DNA from 4 places in the Arthrobacter sp. Sr24 genome. Region 3 is predicted to be linked to each of the others. Evidence: riboswitches for the same ligand, from Rfam matches in the RefSeq annotation. Region 3 holds a riboswitch; each other region holds the start of a gene.
What was found. Region 3 has a riboswitch for S-adenosylmethionine ahead of ACX80D_RS06525 (hypothetical protein). Riboswitches for the same ligand answer to the same signal wherever they lie in the genome.
Positions count from the first base shown of each region.

Region 1: another riboswitch for S-adenosylmethionine. It lies ahead of ACX80D_RS00710 (ABC transporter ATP-binding protein); the one in region 3 lies ahead of ACX80D_RS06525 (hypothetical protein).
Region 2: another riboswitch for S-adenosylmethionine. It lies ahead of ACX80D_RS02935 (aminotransferase class V-fold PLP-dependent enzyme); the one in region 3 lies ahead of ACX80D_RS06525 (hypothetical protein).
Region 4: another riboswitch for S-adenosylmethionine. It lies ahead of ACX80D_RS03540 (bifunctional o-acetylhomoserine/o-acetylserine sulfhydrylase); the one in region 3 lies ahead of ACX80D_RS06525 (hypothetical protein).

Region 1 covers NZ_JBTNDB010000001.1:135,046-138,232, forward strand. The annotation lists gene ACX80D_RS00705 (aliphatic sulfonate ABC transporter substrate-binding protein) at 1-831, opposite strand, end outside; gene ACX80D_RS00710 (ABC transporter ATP-binding protein) at 897-1,742, opposite strand; SAM riboswitch class I at 1,749-1,862, opposite strand; gene ACX80D_RS00715 (CoA-binding protein) at 1,957-2,373, shown strand; gene ACX80D_RS00720 (hypothetical protein) at 2,486-2,698, shown strand; gene ACX80D_RS00725 (polysaccharide deacetylase family protein) at 2,735-3,187, shown strand, end outside.
Region 2 covers NZ_JBTNDB010000002.1:211,265-214,451, forward strand. The annotation lists gene ACX80D_RS02930 (Gfo/Idh/MocA family protein) at 1-410, shown strand, start outside; gene ACX80D_RS02935 (aminotransferase class V-fold PLP-dependent enzyme) at 347-1,759, opposite strand; SAM riboswitch class IV at 1,804-1,917, opposite strand; gene hisN (histidinol-phosphatase) at 2,076-2,891, opposite strand; gene rsgA (ribosome small subunit-dependent GTPase A) at 3,154-3,187, opposite strand, start outside.
Region 3 covers NZ_JBTNDB010000006.1:153,948-157,134, reverse strand. The annotation lists gene ACX80D_RS06535 (helix-turn-helix domain-containing protein) at 1-76, opposite strand, end outside; gene ACX80D_RS06530 (sodium:solute symporter family protein) at 297-1,820, shown strand; SAM riboswitch class IV at 1,908-2,018, shown strand; gene ACX80D_RS06525 (hypothetical protein) at 2,031-2,330, shown strand; gene ACX80D_RS06520 (biotin/lipoyl-containing protein) at 2,498-2,728, opposite strand; gene ACX80D_RS06515 (VIT1/CCC1 transporter family protein) at 3,176-3,187, shown strand, end outside.
Region 4 covers NZ_JBTNDB010000003.1:123,316-126,502, forward strand. The annotation lists gene ACX80D_RS03535 (Tex family protein) at 1-1,357, shown strand, start outside; SAM riboswitch class IV at 1,516-1,632, shown strand; gene ACX80D_RS03540 (bifunctional o-acetylhomoserine/o-acetylserine sulfhydrylase) at 1,710-3,026, shown strand; gene metX (homoserine O-acetyltransferase MetX) at 3,079-3,187, shown strand, end outside.

The DNA.
Region 1 (3,187 bases), on a different contig from region 3:
AACTGCTGGCTTCAGACCAGCAGCATCGGCCAGGATCTGAGCCGTTTCTTCCGGATTTGCCGCAGCCCAGACGCGGGCCTTTTCGTAGGCGTCCACCACGGTCTGTGCCAACTCAGGCTTTTCTTTCAGGAATGACTCGGTGGCGTTGAGGAATCCGTAAGTATTGAAATCAAGGTTCCGGTAGAAGAGCGTAGCGCCCTCCTGCTCGGCCGTGGCCATGATGGGGTCCAGGCCGGACCAAGCATTTACAGAACCGTTTGCTAGCGCAGCGCGACCGTCGGCGTGCTGTAGGTTCTCCACCGTCACGTCTTTGGTACTAAGACCGGCTTCCTCCAGTGCCTGGACCAAGAAGAAGTAGGGATCGGTGCCTTTGGTGGCGGCCACGGACTTGCCCTTAAGATCGGCAACTTTGGTGATGCCGGAATCCTTGTTGGTGACCAGTGCTGCCCACTCAGGCTGGGAGTAGAGCGAGATGGTTTTGATGGGGGAGCCGTTGGCCCGTGCCAGCAGCGCGGCGGAGCCAGCAGTGGAACCAACATCGATCGCTCCAGCACGCAGTGCCTCATTGGCCTTGTTGGAGCCGGCGGACTGCAGCCATTTCACGGTGACGTTCTTCGGCGCCAGAGTTGCCTCCAACCAGCCCTTTTCCTTGATGATCAAGCTGAGCGGGTTGTAGGTGGCGAAGTCGATGTTGAGAGTGTCAGAGCCGCCCGCTTTGCCAGCGGCGTTGGTTGCTGCGTCCTCACCGGCGCAGCCAGCCAGGGCCAGAGCGGAGACGGCGGCGGTGAAACCTAGGAAGGATCGGCGGTTGAAATGAGCTGAATTAGGCATAGTGGTCCTCAAAATGGGTGTGCTGATGAAAGAAAGAAAGAAAGAAGGTAACTAGAAAGAAGTGGCTAGTGGCCGTCGACGCCGAGGCTGCCAAGCAGTGAGCTGCGCAGTCCGGCCAGTTCTGTTGAAGCCCGGTCTCGGGGGCGTGCACCGGGCACATCCACGGTCCGCACAATGGTGCAACCGGGCTGGCCGGTGCCGTCGTCGCCGAGCAGGATGATGCGGTCAGCGAGCTGCAACGCCTCATCCACATCGTGGGTGACCAGCAGAACCGTGGTCGGTTCGGCTGAATGGATATCCAGCAGCAGATCCTGCATGGTGATTCTGGTCAGAGCATCTAGTGCACCAAAGGGTTCATCCAGTAAGAGAACACCGGGATTGCGGGCCAAAGCGCGGGCCAACGATGCCCGCTGGGCCATGCCGCCGGAGATTTCCCGGGGCCGGTGTCCAGCGAAGGATGAGAGGCCCACCAGTTCCAGCAGGTTTTCCACTACGTGGCGGCTGCGTGCTGAGTCTGCTCCGGATGGAACTCCGATCGCCACGTTGCTGGCGATCGATTTCCAAGGCAGGAGACGGGGTTCTTGGAAGGCTACGGCGCAGCGTGAGTCAATCCCGGATACTTCTGTTCCGTCAATGGTCACAGATCCGCTGCTGGGGGCGTCGAGCCCGGCAACGGCACGCAATAGGGTGGATTTTCCGCAGCCGGAAGGTCCTAGCAGGGCTACGATTTCCCCAGCCTGAATATCAAAGGAAACATCCCGGAGCACCGTGTGCGTTCCGCCCTTTGAACTGAAGGACCGGCCAAGTCCCTGAAAGGCAACCGGCATGGCCGCAGTGCCTTGGGGATCGGAAATTACCGCTGGCAAAAACACTGATTCGGCAGGTGCCGAGCGCGAAAGTAAAGCAGACATCACAACACTCCATCGTTCCTGGCGGTAGCACCCTGCCGGCGATGACTCCTCTTGCAGAGGCGTCAACCAGGGTTGCTGCGGCGTCAATGAGCCAGATCTCTCGGCCGCTCGGGATGGTCATCTCAAGACTAAGACGAAGTGGCGTGACGGCAGAAATCGGCAAGTGCGTCGAGTTCGCGAGGCGTAACAATCGGTGGGGGACTAGGCTCGTAACATGGCACACATCAATGATCCGCAGCTGATCCACCGGCTTCTGAGTACCCCCGGACGTTGGGCTGTGGTGGGCTTGTCCGGTAACCCGCTGCGTCCTGCTGTCAGTGTTTCCTTGTTCCTTCAGCAGCACCTGGGTCAGGAGATTATCCCGGTGAGTTTGAAGGGCGACGACGTCCATGGCGCCAAGGGATATAAGACCCTGGCTGAGGTCCCAGGCAGCATCGATGTGGTGGATTGCTTTGTGAACTCCGCCAAGGTGGGAGCCGTGGTTGACCAAGCCATAGCAGTAGGTGCCAAAGCGGTGTGGCTCCAACTGGGCGTTATTGACGAAGACGCGGCCCAGCGTGCCCAGGCTGCTGGTCTTGACGTGGTGATGAATACCTGCCCCAAGATTGAAGCTGCAAAACTTGGGCTCTAAGCGGCTCCAGCTGTGCCGCTAGCCGATCTCCGGAAACCAGAAACAGAAACCAGAAAAGCTACTTATTCCCCGCCACCTTGATCTGTCCCCTGGACCTGGACGTGGCCGTTGGGTGGCCTTATCGGTGCTGGTGCTCGCGATCGCCCTCGTGGCCACCGGACTGTGGTGGGCCAACACCAATAGTTCAGCGTTGCCGGCCGCTGTGGTAGTTGGCCCAGCCACCACTGAGCCGCCCATCGTTACTGTCGCTGCCTCAAGTACCCCAGTGGAAAGTGGGGCGGCCTCGAGTACGCAAGCTCCGGCGTCGGATATTCCCAGCAGCTAGCTTCCCAAGAACCCGCTCACCGGGAGGGTGGATACGTTGGAGGGGCTGGTGCCGGGCTGCGTGCCGCTGCCCATCGTAGACGGGCTGGCGCCGGTGCTGACCAAGGTGTCTACCGAGCAAAAAGTGGTGTTTTTGACGGTCGACGACGGTGCGATCAAGCGGGATTCGTTCCTGGCGTTACTGGAGAAAAATGGGATCAAGGCGTCGCTGTTTCTGGCTCACAATTATATTGCTGGAAGCTCAGACTTTTATAGAAAATACACTGCGGCCGGACACCTCATCGAGAACCACACCATGACCCACGATTTGGGATTTATCCAGCTCAGTTACGAACAGCAAAAGGCCGAAATTTGCGGTATGGCTGACTTTGAAGAGCAACAGTTTGGCCGCCGGCCGGTCTTCTTTCGCCCGCCCGGCGGCCCGTACACCCTGGCCACCCGGCGGGCTGTTGCGGCGTGCGGCATGAAGGTCATTGTGGCTTGGGAAAGC
Region 2 (3,187 bases), on a different contig from region 3:
ACATCATCACCTCCATCGGAAGTGAATGCCCAAGCATCGTTACAGTTGGCGGCACAGAAGGCTGGTTACAGTCCTCCGGTCCTCTGTTCAATCCGGCTGAGCTCATTGTCCAGCCCCGTCAGGGCACACTACGCAAGGAAACCTTTGAAGTTGTTGGGAACGGCTTTAGCTACGAACTTCGTGAAGTGAGCCGCTGCCTGCAGGCCGGACTGCTTGAAAGCCCTTTCATGACTGTCCAAGAATCCGTGGACATGATGGGGTTGTTGGATGAGGCGCGCCTGCAAATGAACGTGCGCTATCCCAGTGACACCTTGGCTGCGCTAGCGTCTGGTGTGAGGGAGCTGGGTCAGTCCGTTGTGCAAGGGGCTGCCCCCGCTGTACCTGGGGTATTCGGAGCCCACTGCGGGTAGCTGCGATCATCGCTCGCCGGGACCCAGCGCCCGGCATCCACCACGTAATCCCAGCCCAGGCCCTCGCGCAACAACGCCGCCACTCCAGCGATCAATCGCCGGGAATCCTCAAGCCGGGAACCCACTCCAAAGCTGGCGCGTAGCGAACCGGCCGGCAAGCCCAGACGGTTCAGCAATGGGTGGGCACAGAATTTTCCGTCACGGACCCCAACGCCATGCTCGGCGGAGAGATAAGCGGCGACCAGTCCGGCGTCGTACCCGGTAACCGAGAAATTGACGACGCCGATGCTCCCGCACTCCGGGTGCGTGTGCGCGTCCTGGAACAGCGAGTGGACCGTGACGCCGTCGATCTCGTTGAGCCCTGCCACCAGATGGGTGCGCAGGCTCTGCTCGTGATGGTGCCAGTCATCGGGGTCCAAAGCGGACAGTACCGAGGCCGCTTTGGCGAGGGTTGCAGCGCCCAGCACGTTGGGAGTGCCGCCTTCGTGGCGGGCCGGGCCTTGCGCCCAAATGATCGATTCGAGCCGGACATCCTTCACAGCCCCGCCGCCAGCGAGGTGCGGGTGGCCAGCGTCGAGCCAATCAGGGCGACCCACCAGAACGCCCGCGCCGAAGGGGGCGTACAACTTGTGACCGGAGAAGGCCACGTAGTCAATTCCGGTATCGGCCAGGTTAATGCGGCGGTGTGGAGCCAGCTGGGCGGCATCAACCACGATCCGGGCACCATATTGGTGCGCAAGAGTGGCCAGTTCCGCGATGGGGAGCACCTCACCGGTGACATTGGAGGCGCCGGTGACAGCTAGGAGCAGCACGTTTCCGGCGCGGAGCTGCGTTTCCACGCGGGCCAGAGTGGATGCGATGGAACTGGCGGCCACTACGGAACGGTGGGGGAGTGCCTGCCAGGGCAGCAGGTTGGCGTGGTGTTCAATGTCCAGATACAGCACCTCGCCGTGGACGTTGGAACGGCCCTCGGCGTAGCCGCGCCGCTTCAGGAGCGATTCCACGCAGCCAGCCAAAAGGTTCAGCGAATCGGTGGTGTTGCGGGTGAAAATGACGGTGTCATCCGCCCGGGCGCCAACAAACTGGGCCACGATTTTGCGGGCATTTTCATACACCGAGGTGCTCACTTGCGAGGCGAAGCCGGCCCCGCGGTGAACGCTCGCGTAATACGGCAAAACCTCGTTCAGATGCACTGCCACTTCTTCAACGGCCGGGGCCGACGCTGCGTAGTCAAGGTTTGCGTACCGCACCTGCCCGCCCTGGATTAGCGGAGCGGCCAGGTCCTGACCCACCACGGGTAACAGGGGCGCGTCGGCAAGTTGGATGTGGTCCAAGACGGCAGAGCTCATGAGAAATTCCTTTTACACCTTGGGACCTTTTGGGGGTGCCAAGAAGTCCGCGCTTGCCAGAGCCGAACGGCTTTGGCCAGGTCGTCACCCGGGGCACCCCGCCGCGAAAGGAGGGTTGCCGGCCAGCAAACCGGGGTTTAGCGCTGGCACTCGTGACCTATGCCCCAAAGAGTAGCCCAAGATTTTTACTGGTGCATCTATTACGTTTCGTTTCTCTTAGCTTGGCTACCACGGCGGCAGGGGAGAAAAAGAACGACGGCGGGAGGCCGCCGTCGTTCTTAACTCATCTGTGCTTCTTGCTGGGAAGGGGTGGGGACTAACCCAGCAGGTCATCCCAATTCGGGTTCAGACGCCGCAGAACTTCCGTGTGCAAGATGGAATTGGTGGCCAATGCGTTGCCGCCGAAGGGGCCTTCGGCGCCTTCGAGTGAGGTGAAGCGGCCGCCGGCTTCCTGCACGATCGGGACCAGAGCCGCCATGTCGTAAAGGTTTAATTCGGGTTCGCAGGCAATGTCGACGCTGCCCTCGGCAACCATGCAGTACGACCAGAAATCGCCGTAGGCCCGAGTGCGCCAGACATCGTCGGTGAGGGAGATGAACTCGTCGCGGTTGCCGCGCTCCTTCCAGCCGGTGAGCGATGAATAGGATAGCGAGGCGTCTTTGAGCTCGGCGACATTGGAGACGCGGATGCGGGTGGCTGCTGCGAGGGATTTGCCCATGTACGCGCCTGTTCCCTGTGCCGCCCACCAACGTTTGCCCAGGGCAGGTGCGCTGACTAGCCCAACGACGGGAACGCCGTCGTCCACCAGTGCGATTAGCGTGGCCCAAACAGGAACGCCACGGACAAAGTTCTTGGTCCCGTCGATGGGGTCGATGATCCAGCGGCGCGAACCGTGGCCACTGCTGCCGAACTCCTCGCCCAGCACGGCATCACGCGGGCGGACCCGGGACAGCTGGCCACGAATAGACTCCTCGGCGGCCTTGTCGGCATCGGTGACAGGGGTCAGGTCCGGCTTGGTCTCAATGGCCAAATCCAGCGCCTTGAAGCGGGACATGGTCAGGGAATCCACGCTGTCTGCCAGCACGTGGGCCAGGCGGAGGTCATCGTTGTACGTCTGGGGTGGGGTCATCATACGTTTACGCTATCGCGGTTTAGTTCTAATCCCTGCCATGACGCCACTTTCAGGGACGTATACGCACCACTGGACTCCAGTGGCGCGTATAGCCACCGGCGCCCTGCACGCATACGCACCACTCGAGGTGAGTGGTGCGTCTAGGTGCTCATACGCACCACTTGGCCTCAGTGGTGCGTATGAGTGCGGAGCGGGCGTGCAGAGGGGGTGAATCAGGCCAGGTTAATCAAGCCAAACCGCCAGGATGCGGGATTACCGGGTCCTACTCGATGATGCCCAGTTCCTTCTCGGCGGCC
Region 3 (3,187 bases):
GATCCTGGCGGGCCGCACGGATGCGCGAGCCAATAGCAACCGGCCCAAAACTGGGCTCTAGGGCTAACGCTTTCATGATGGCTCCTTACATAGCGATCCAAAGAATTCTAGCGGTACTTTGACTGTAACCACGATCACAGTTTATTCTAATAGACAACAAATGTTGCTCAACAGGCAATACCCGCTAGTGGGACCTTAGCTACGTAGCCTCTCGACTACTCTGTAGTCGCACGGAGTAGCCCAAATGCCACGGGCAGCACGGCTAGATCCCCAACTTTCGCACACTGGAGCCCTTCATGGACTTAAACATTGCCATAGTCGTCTTATATTTGGTGGCCATGCTGGCCTTTGGCTGGTGGGGTAAATCGCGAACCAAGAATAATAGCGACTATCTCGTTGCCGGAAGGCGCCTGGGCCCCTTCCTTTACACCGGCACCATGGCCGCGGTGGTCCTCGGCGGCGCTTCCACCGTTGGTGGGGTGGGGCTGGGCTATAAGTTCGGCATCTCCGGCATGTGGCTGGTGGTCGCGATCGGCGTCGGCGTACTGCTGCTGAGCCTGCTCTTCGCCCCAACATTGCAGAAATTGAAGATCTACACGGTCTCGCAAATGTTGAGCCTGCGCTACGGCGCCGAAGCAACCAAGATGTCCGGCATTGTCATGCTGGCGTACACCATCATGATCTCGGCAACCTCCACCGGCGCCTACGCCACCATCTTCATGGTGCTGTTCGGCCTAGACCGCTGGCTCGCCATTGCCATCGGCGGTGTGATCGTGCTGATTTACTCAACCATTGGCGGCATGTGGTCCATCACGCTGGCCGATCAGGTCCAGTTCGTCATTAAAACCGTGGGTATCTTCTTGCTCATGCTGCCCTTCACGTGGAACGCAGCTGGCGGACTCTCCGGCATCAAGGAACGCGTTGACGCCAGCTTCTTCCAGTGGGATGGCATCGGCGTGCAGACCATCATCACTTACTTTGTGGTCTACACCTTGGGCCTATTGATTGGCCAAGACATTTGGCAGCGCGTCTTCACAGCCCGCGATCCCCAGGTGGCTCGTTGGGGCGGCGCCACCGCTGGCATCTACTGCATCTTGTACGGCGTTGCCGGTGCCATGATCGGTATGGCCGCTTTTGTGGCGCTGCCTAACATCGATGTTGCAGGGCTGGGCAAGGACGTTGTCTACGCCGAGGTCGCCACTAACCTGCTGCCCATGGGGATCGGCGGCATTGTCATGGCAGCCGCCGTGGCCGCCATGATGTCCACTGCATCCGGTGCCCTTATTGCCGCCGCCACAGTAGCCCGCAAGGACGTTGTCCCTTTCGTGGCCAGCTGGTTCGGCAAGACCATCGACGCTTCCGACACCTCAAACCCCGAGCACGATGTCCGCGCCAACCGCTGGTACGTATTGATCTTGGGCGTCATGGTCATCGTGATCTCGATCGTGGTCAACGATGTGGTGTTCGCCCTGACCATCGCCTACGACATCCTGGTAGGCGGCCTCCTCGTCGCCATCATCGGCGGCCTGGTGTGGAAGCGCGGCACCGGCCTGGGCGCCGCTTGGTCCATGGCCGTGGGTTGCGCGCTGACCCTGGTCATGCTGGTCCTGTACGCCACGGGAACCATCCCCAGCGCCGACGGCATCTACGCCAACGAACCCATCTACGTCGGCCTCATCGCCTCGCTGCTGGTCTACGTTGTTGTCTCCCTACTGACCCCGGTCACCCCTGCGCACATCCGCAAGGGGTGGGATGACCGCCTCGCCGCGGCAGCCACGGACTCCAACCCGGATGAGGAAACCGCCACCTTGGCGAAGTAACCTTCTCAGAAGTACGACGGCGAGTGGTGACGTAATTTATTACGTCACCACCCGCCGTCGTACTTTAAAACAGTAGTATTGGGACAGCTTCAAGAGATGCGGCGCCAAGCTCCGACTGGCCGCACGCCAACCCCATGCTTCACGGGTGGTTCGGATGAGGAAGCGGCCCCCGGAAACCTCCGCGGGCAAGAGCAAGCAAAGGTCATCGCCATGTCTTCGAGCACCCCTGTCACGTCCCGTCAGCGTCAAAACGCGGGGAATCAACCTGCGAAATCCGCCGGAATCCCGGTACTGCCTGCAGTGGATGTGAACCGTGGTGCGGTCTCGTTTCAGACCCCCAACGGCTTCCACGACTACCAGACGCAGGAGCCGGAACAGCTCGCCACGGCCTTGACCCAGGCAGTGCGCCCGGCACGCTGGATTCCGGAACTGGGCACCTTGGTCATCACGGTGGCTCAGAATGGTGTGCGGGCCGGACGCAACGTGGGCTTCCGGCTCTCCACGTTCTGAGCTGGGGCGGGCGGCTCAGTTCGGGAGGAGTTGGGTGGGCCCACAACTCCCAGGGACCCGCACTAAGACGCGCCAGCGGCTCAGTTCGGGAGGAGTTGGGTGGGCCCACAACTCCCAGGGACCCGCACTAAGACGCGCCAGCGGCTCAGTTCGGGAGGAGTTGGGGACTATTCGATCGCGGCGATCACCGCACCCTGAGCCACCTCGTCCCCTTCGTCAACCCGGAGCTTGACGGTACCGGGAACGGGCGCGTAAATCTCGGCGTCGACCTTGTGAATCGAGACCTCGGCGATCAGCTGCTTTTCTGTGACCTGATCACCATCTTGGACATACCAAGTAGAGACAACGCCGGGCTCGCTAGCGTCCCCTGTCATCTTTGGGAAGAGCATTTCAGTCATGCGGCAACCGCCTTTCGGACAGCGGCCACAGTGCTTGCGGCCGTTGGCAACACAGCCTATTCCAGTTCCTCAGCGGACGGAATGGGCCCATAGGGCCGGGATCACCGGTTTCAGTGCTGACTCAGGTCCGAACCGGGTTGGGATCGTGCTCGGTGACGGCCGCATCGGGCTCCCTGGAGAGGCCTCAACTCTTAGGGCTAACCCATCACCTCAATCTGATTCTGCATTAGCAGCCTCCTGGCGGTGTTTTTGGCGGTCATTTCTCCCTTCTGATTTTCTTGACGCGACTTGTCTGTGGTCTTGATCTGACTGCCGATCAGTACTTTCTATGACCTCGTTCATAGTTACGATATTTTGCGGGCTACCTAAACTTTTTTCCGAGGACTACCGACCAAAAAACCGCGTGATTCCGCGCTACAGTGGTTGCTGACTTAGAGGAGTAAGACTGTGGCAGAGACT
Region 4 (3,187 bases), on a different contig from region 3:
AAAGCGCTGGAATGAAGCCCTGGCAACCTTGGTCTCACTGAGCCAGCGGCATGACGTTGAGCTGATTGCCATTGGCAACGGGACGGCCAGTCGCGAGACCGACAAGCTGGCTGCTGAACTTGTGGCTGAACTCAAACGGCTCAATCCTGAGCGTTCGGTCACCAAGCTGGTGGTCTCCGAGGCCGGCGCTTCCGTGTATTCCGCCTCGGCGTTGGCGAGCGCCGAACTGCCCGGCATGGATGTCTCTCTGCGCGGTGCCGTCTCGATTGCGCGCCGCCTGCAGGACCCGCTGGCCGAGCTCGTCAAAATTGAGCCCAAGTCCATTGGCGTTGGCCAATACCAGCACGATCTCACCCCGGCCAAACTGGACCGTTCCCTAGATGCCGTGGTGGAAGACTGCGTCAATGCGGTGGGCGTGGATCTGAACACGGCCTCGCCAGCACTCTTGGCGAGGGTGGCCGGCGTCGGCCCTCTTTTGAGTGAGAACATTGTGGCTCACCGCAATGAGAACGGCCCCTTCAAGAAGCGCCGCGAGCTGCTTAAGGTGGCACGGCTGGGCCCGAAGGCGTTCGAACAATGCGCTGGATTCCTGCGGATTACCGGGGGAGCGGAGCCGCTGGACGCCTCTAGTGTGCACCCCGAAGCGTACGGAGTAGCGCGCAAAATTCTCGTCGCGGCCGGCGCTGGAGCGCATGAGATCGCCGGCGGAGTGGGGGCCGTGGCTTCGGTGAATCCGGCCGATTTTATTGAGGGAGAGTTCGGTCTGCCCACTGTCAGGGACATCATTGCCGAGCTGCAAAAGCCAGGGCGTGACCCGCGGCCGCGCTTTGAAACCGCCACGTTCACCGATGGCATCGAGAAGATCACGGATCTGCGCCCCGGCATGATTTTGGAAGGCACGGTCTCAAATGTGGCAGCGTTCGGCGCCTTCGTGGACATCGGTGTGCATCAGGACGGGCTGGTGCACGTCTCGGCCATGAGCAACAGCTTCGTGTCGGATCCGCACACGGTGGTTAAATCCGGCCAGGTGGTGCGCGTGAAGGTGCTGGAAGTGGCGCCCGAACGCAAACGAATTTCACTCACGCTGCGCTTGGACGATGAAGTGGGTGTCGGGGCCCACGCTAATTCCAAGGGTGCTGCTTCCAGAGGTTCCGGTTCCAGAGGTTCCGCCGAGGAGCCCACTAGGACGTCCGACGTCGGCTCCCGCACTTCCGGGCGTCCATCACCTTCGCGCCCGCAGCGCGCAGCTCAGCCTGGCGGGAATCAGAAGGGTGCGCAGCAGGGGCGGACAAGTGCTGCGCCGCAGGCCAATACAGCCATGGCCGAGGCGCTGCGGCGTGCGGGGTTGGGCAAGTAGCGCCCGGCACCACCGAAAGAAGAGGGTGAAAGTCGCTCATCGTTCACTAATTCATCCTCTGGCATCTTTTTGGCGGGTTTTCAAACAGATGTTCGCCAATAGTCATAAAGTCGTCATATTGTTGCGGGTTCGCGGGGGATCTTCCACACTGGAAGTTAGGTCATGAGTGTCAGCGAATAGCCCCGGCTTGCTGACCGGCAACCCTCCTTCCGCGGTGGGGTGCCCCGGGTGAAGACCTGGCATCGAACCATCCGGTTCCGGTGCAAGCGCGGGCCGTATCTGTTCAAGGCCCTTCCCGCAGTGCGCGGTGAAGGGCTTTTGCTGTAGGCCACTAGTGTGAAGGAACCCACCCATGAGTAACGGTTGGTCATTTGAAACCCGTCAGATCCATGTAGGTCAGGAGCCCGACGCCACCACAGGCGCCCGTGCACTCCCGATCTACCAGACCACATCCTTCGTGTTCCCTTCGGCCGAGAGTGCAGCAGCACGGTTCGCCCTAGCTGAGCTAGAGCCGATCTACACCCGTATTGGCAACCCCACCACGGACGCCGTCGAGCAGCGTGTAGCAAGTTTGGAAGGCGGTGTTGCCGCGCTCTTGCTCGCCTCCGGTCAGGCAGCTACCACCTTTGCCATCTTGAACCTCGCCGAAGCAGGCGACCACATCGTTTCCAGTCCTAGTGTTTATGGGGGCACATTCAACCTGCTGGCTCACACGCTGAAGAAGCTAGGCATTGAGGTCACTTTCGTCGATGATCCCGATAACCTGGATCAGTGGCGTGCAGCCGTTCGCCCGAACACCAAAGCCTTTTTCGGTGAGACGGTATCGAACCCGCGCCAGGACGTGTTGGACCTGGAAAACATCAGCGCTATTGCCCACGAGGCTGGCGTGCCGTTGATTGTGGACAACACCTTGGCCACCCCGTACTTGATCCGCCCCCTCGAATGGGGTGCCGATATTGTGATCCATTCGGCCACCAAATACCTCGGTGGGCACGGCACCGCCATTGGTGGCGTCATTGTGGATGGCGGCAAGTTCGATTTCGCGGCTAACCCGGAGAAGTTCCCCGGCTTCAACACCCCGGATGAGACCTACAACGGGCTGGTGTATGCCCGTGATTTGGGTGTGGGCAGTGCTCTCGGAGCCAACTTGGCCTACATCCTCAAGGCTCGTGTTCAGCTGCTGCGTGATCTGGGCTCGGCCATCTCGCCGTTCAACGCGTTCCTGATTGCTCAGGGCATCGAGACGCTGAGCTTGCGCATCGAGCGCCACGTCAGCAACGCCGTCACCGTCGCACAGTGGCTCGAGAGCAATGAAAACGTTGAGGCCGTCGCGTATGCCGGTATTCCCTCCAGCCCCTGGTTCGAGCGCGGACGCAAGTACAGCCCCAACGGCACCGGTGCCATCATCGCCTTCGACATTGTGGGCGGTGCCGAAGCTGGCAAGCGCTTTGTTGATGGCTTGGAACTGCACTCGCACGTTGCCAACTTAGGTGATGTCCGCTCCTTGGTCATTCACCCCGCTTCCACCACGCATGCTCAACTCTCGCCCGAGCAGCAGCTTGCCGCCGGTGTGCGCCCCGGGCTGGTTCGCCTCTCGGTCGGTTTGGAAAACGTCGCCGATATAATCGCCGATCTGGAAGCCGGATTCCGCGCCGCAAAATCGGCCTAATGCCATGGAACACGCGGTGGACAAAGTAGTGGACGATGCGGTGAATAAAGATATGTTGGGGCTTTCAGCCGCTGCCGCTGAACCCGTCGGCGAGGACTTCTGCGCAGCCGTGGGTCAGGGCGGTGGTGTGTTGCGCTCCATTGAGATCGGCGCACTGCCGC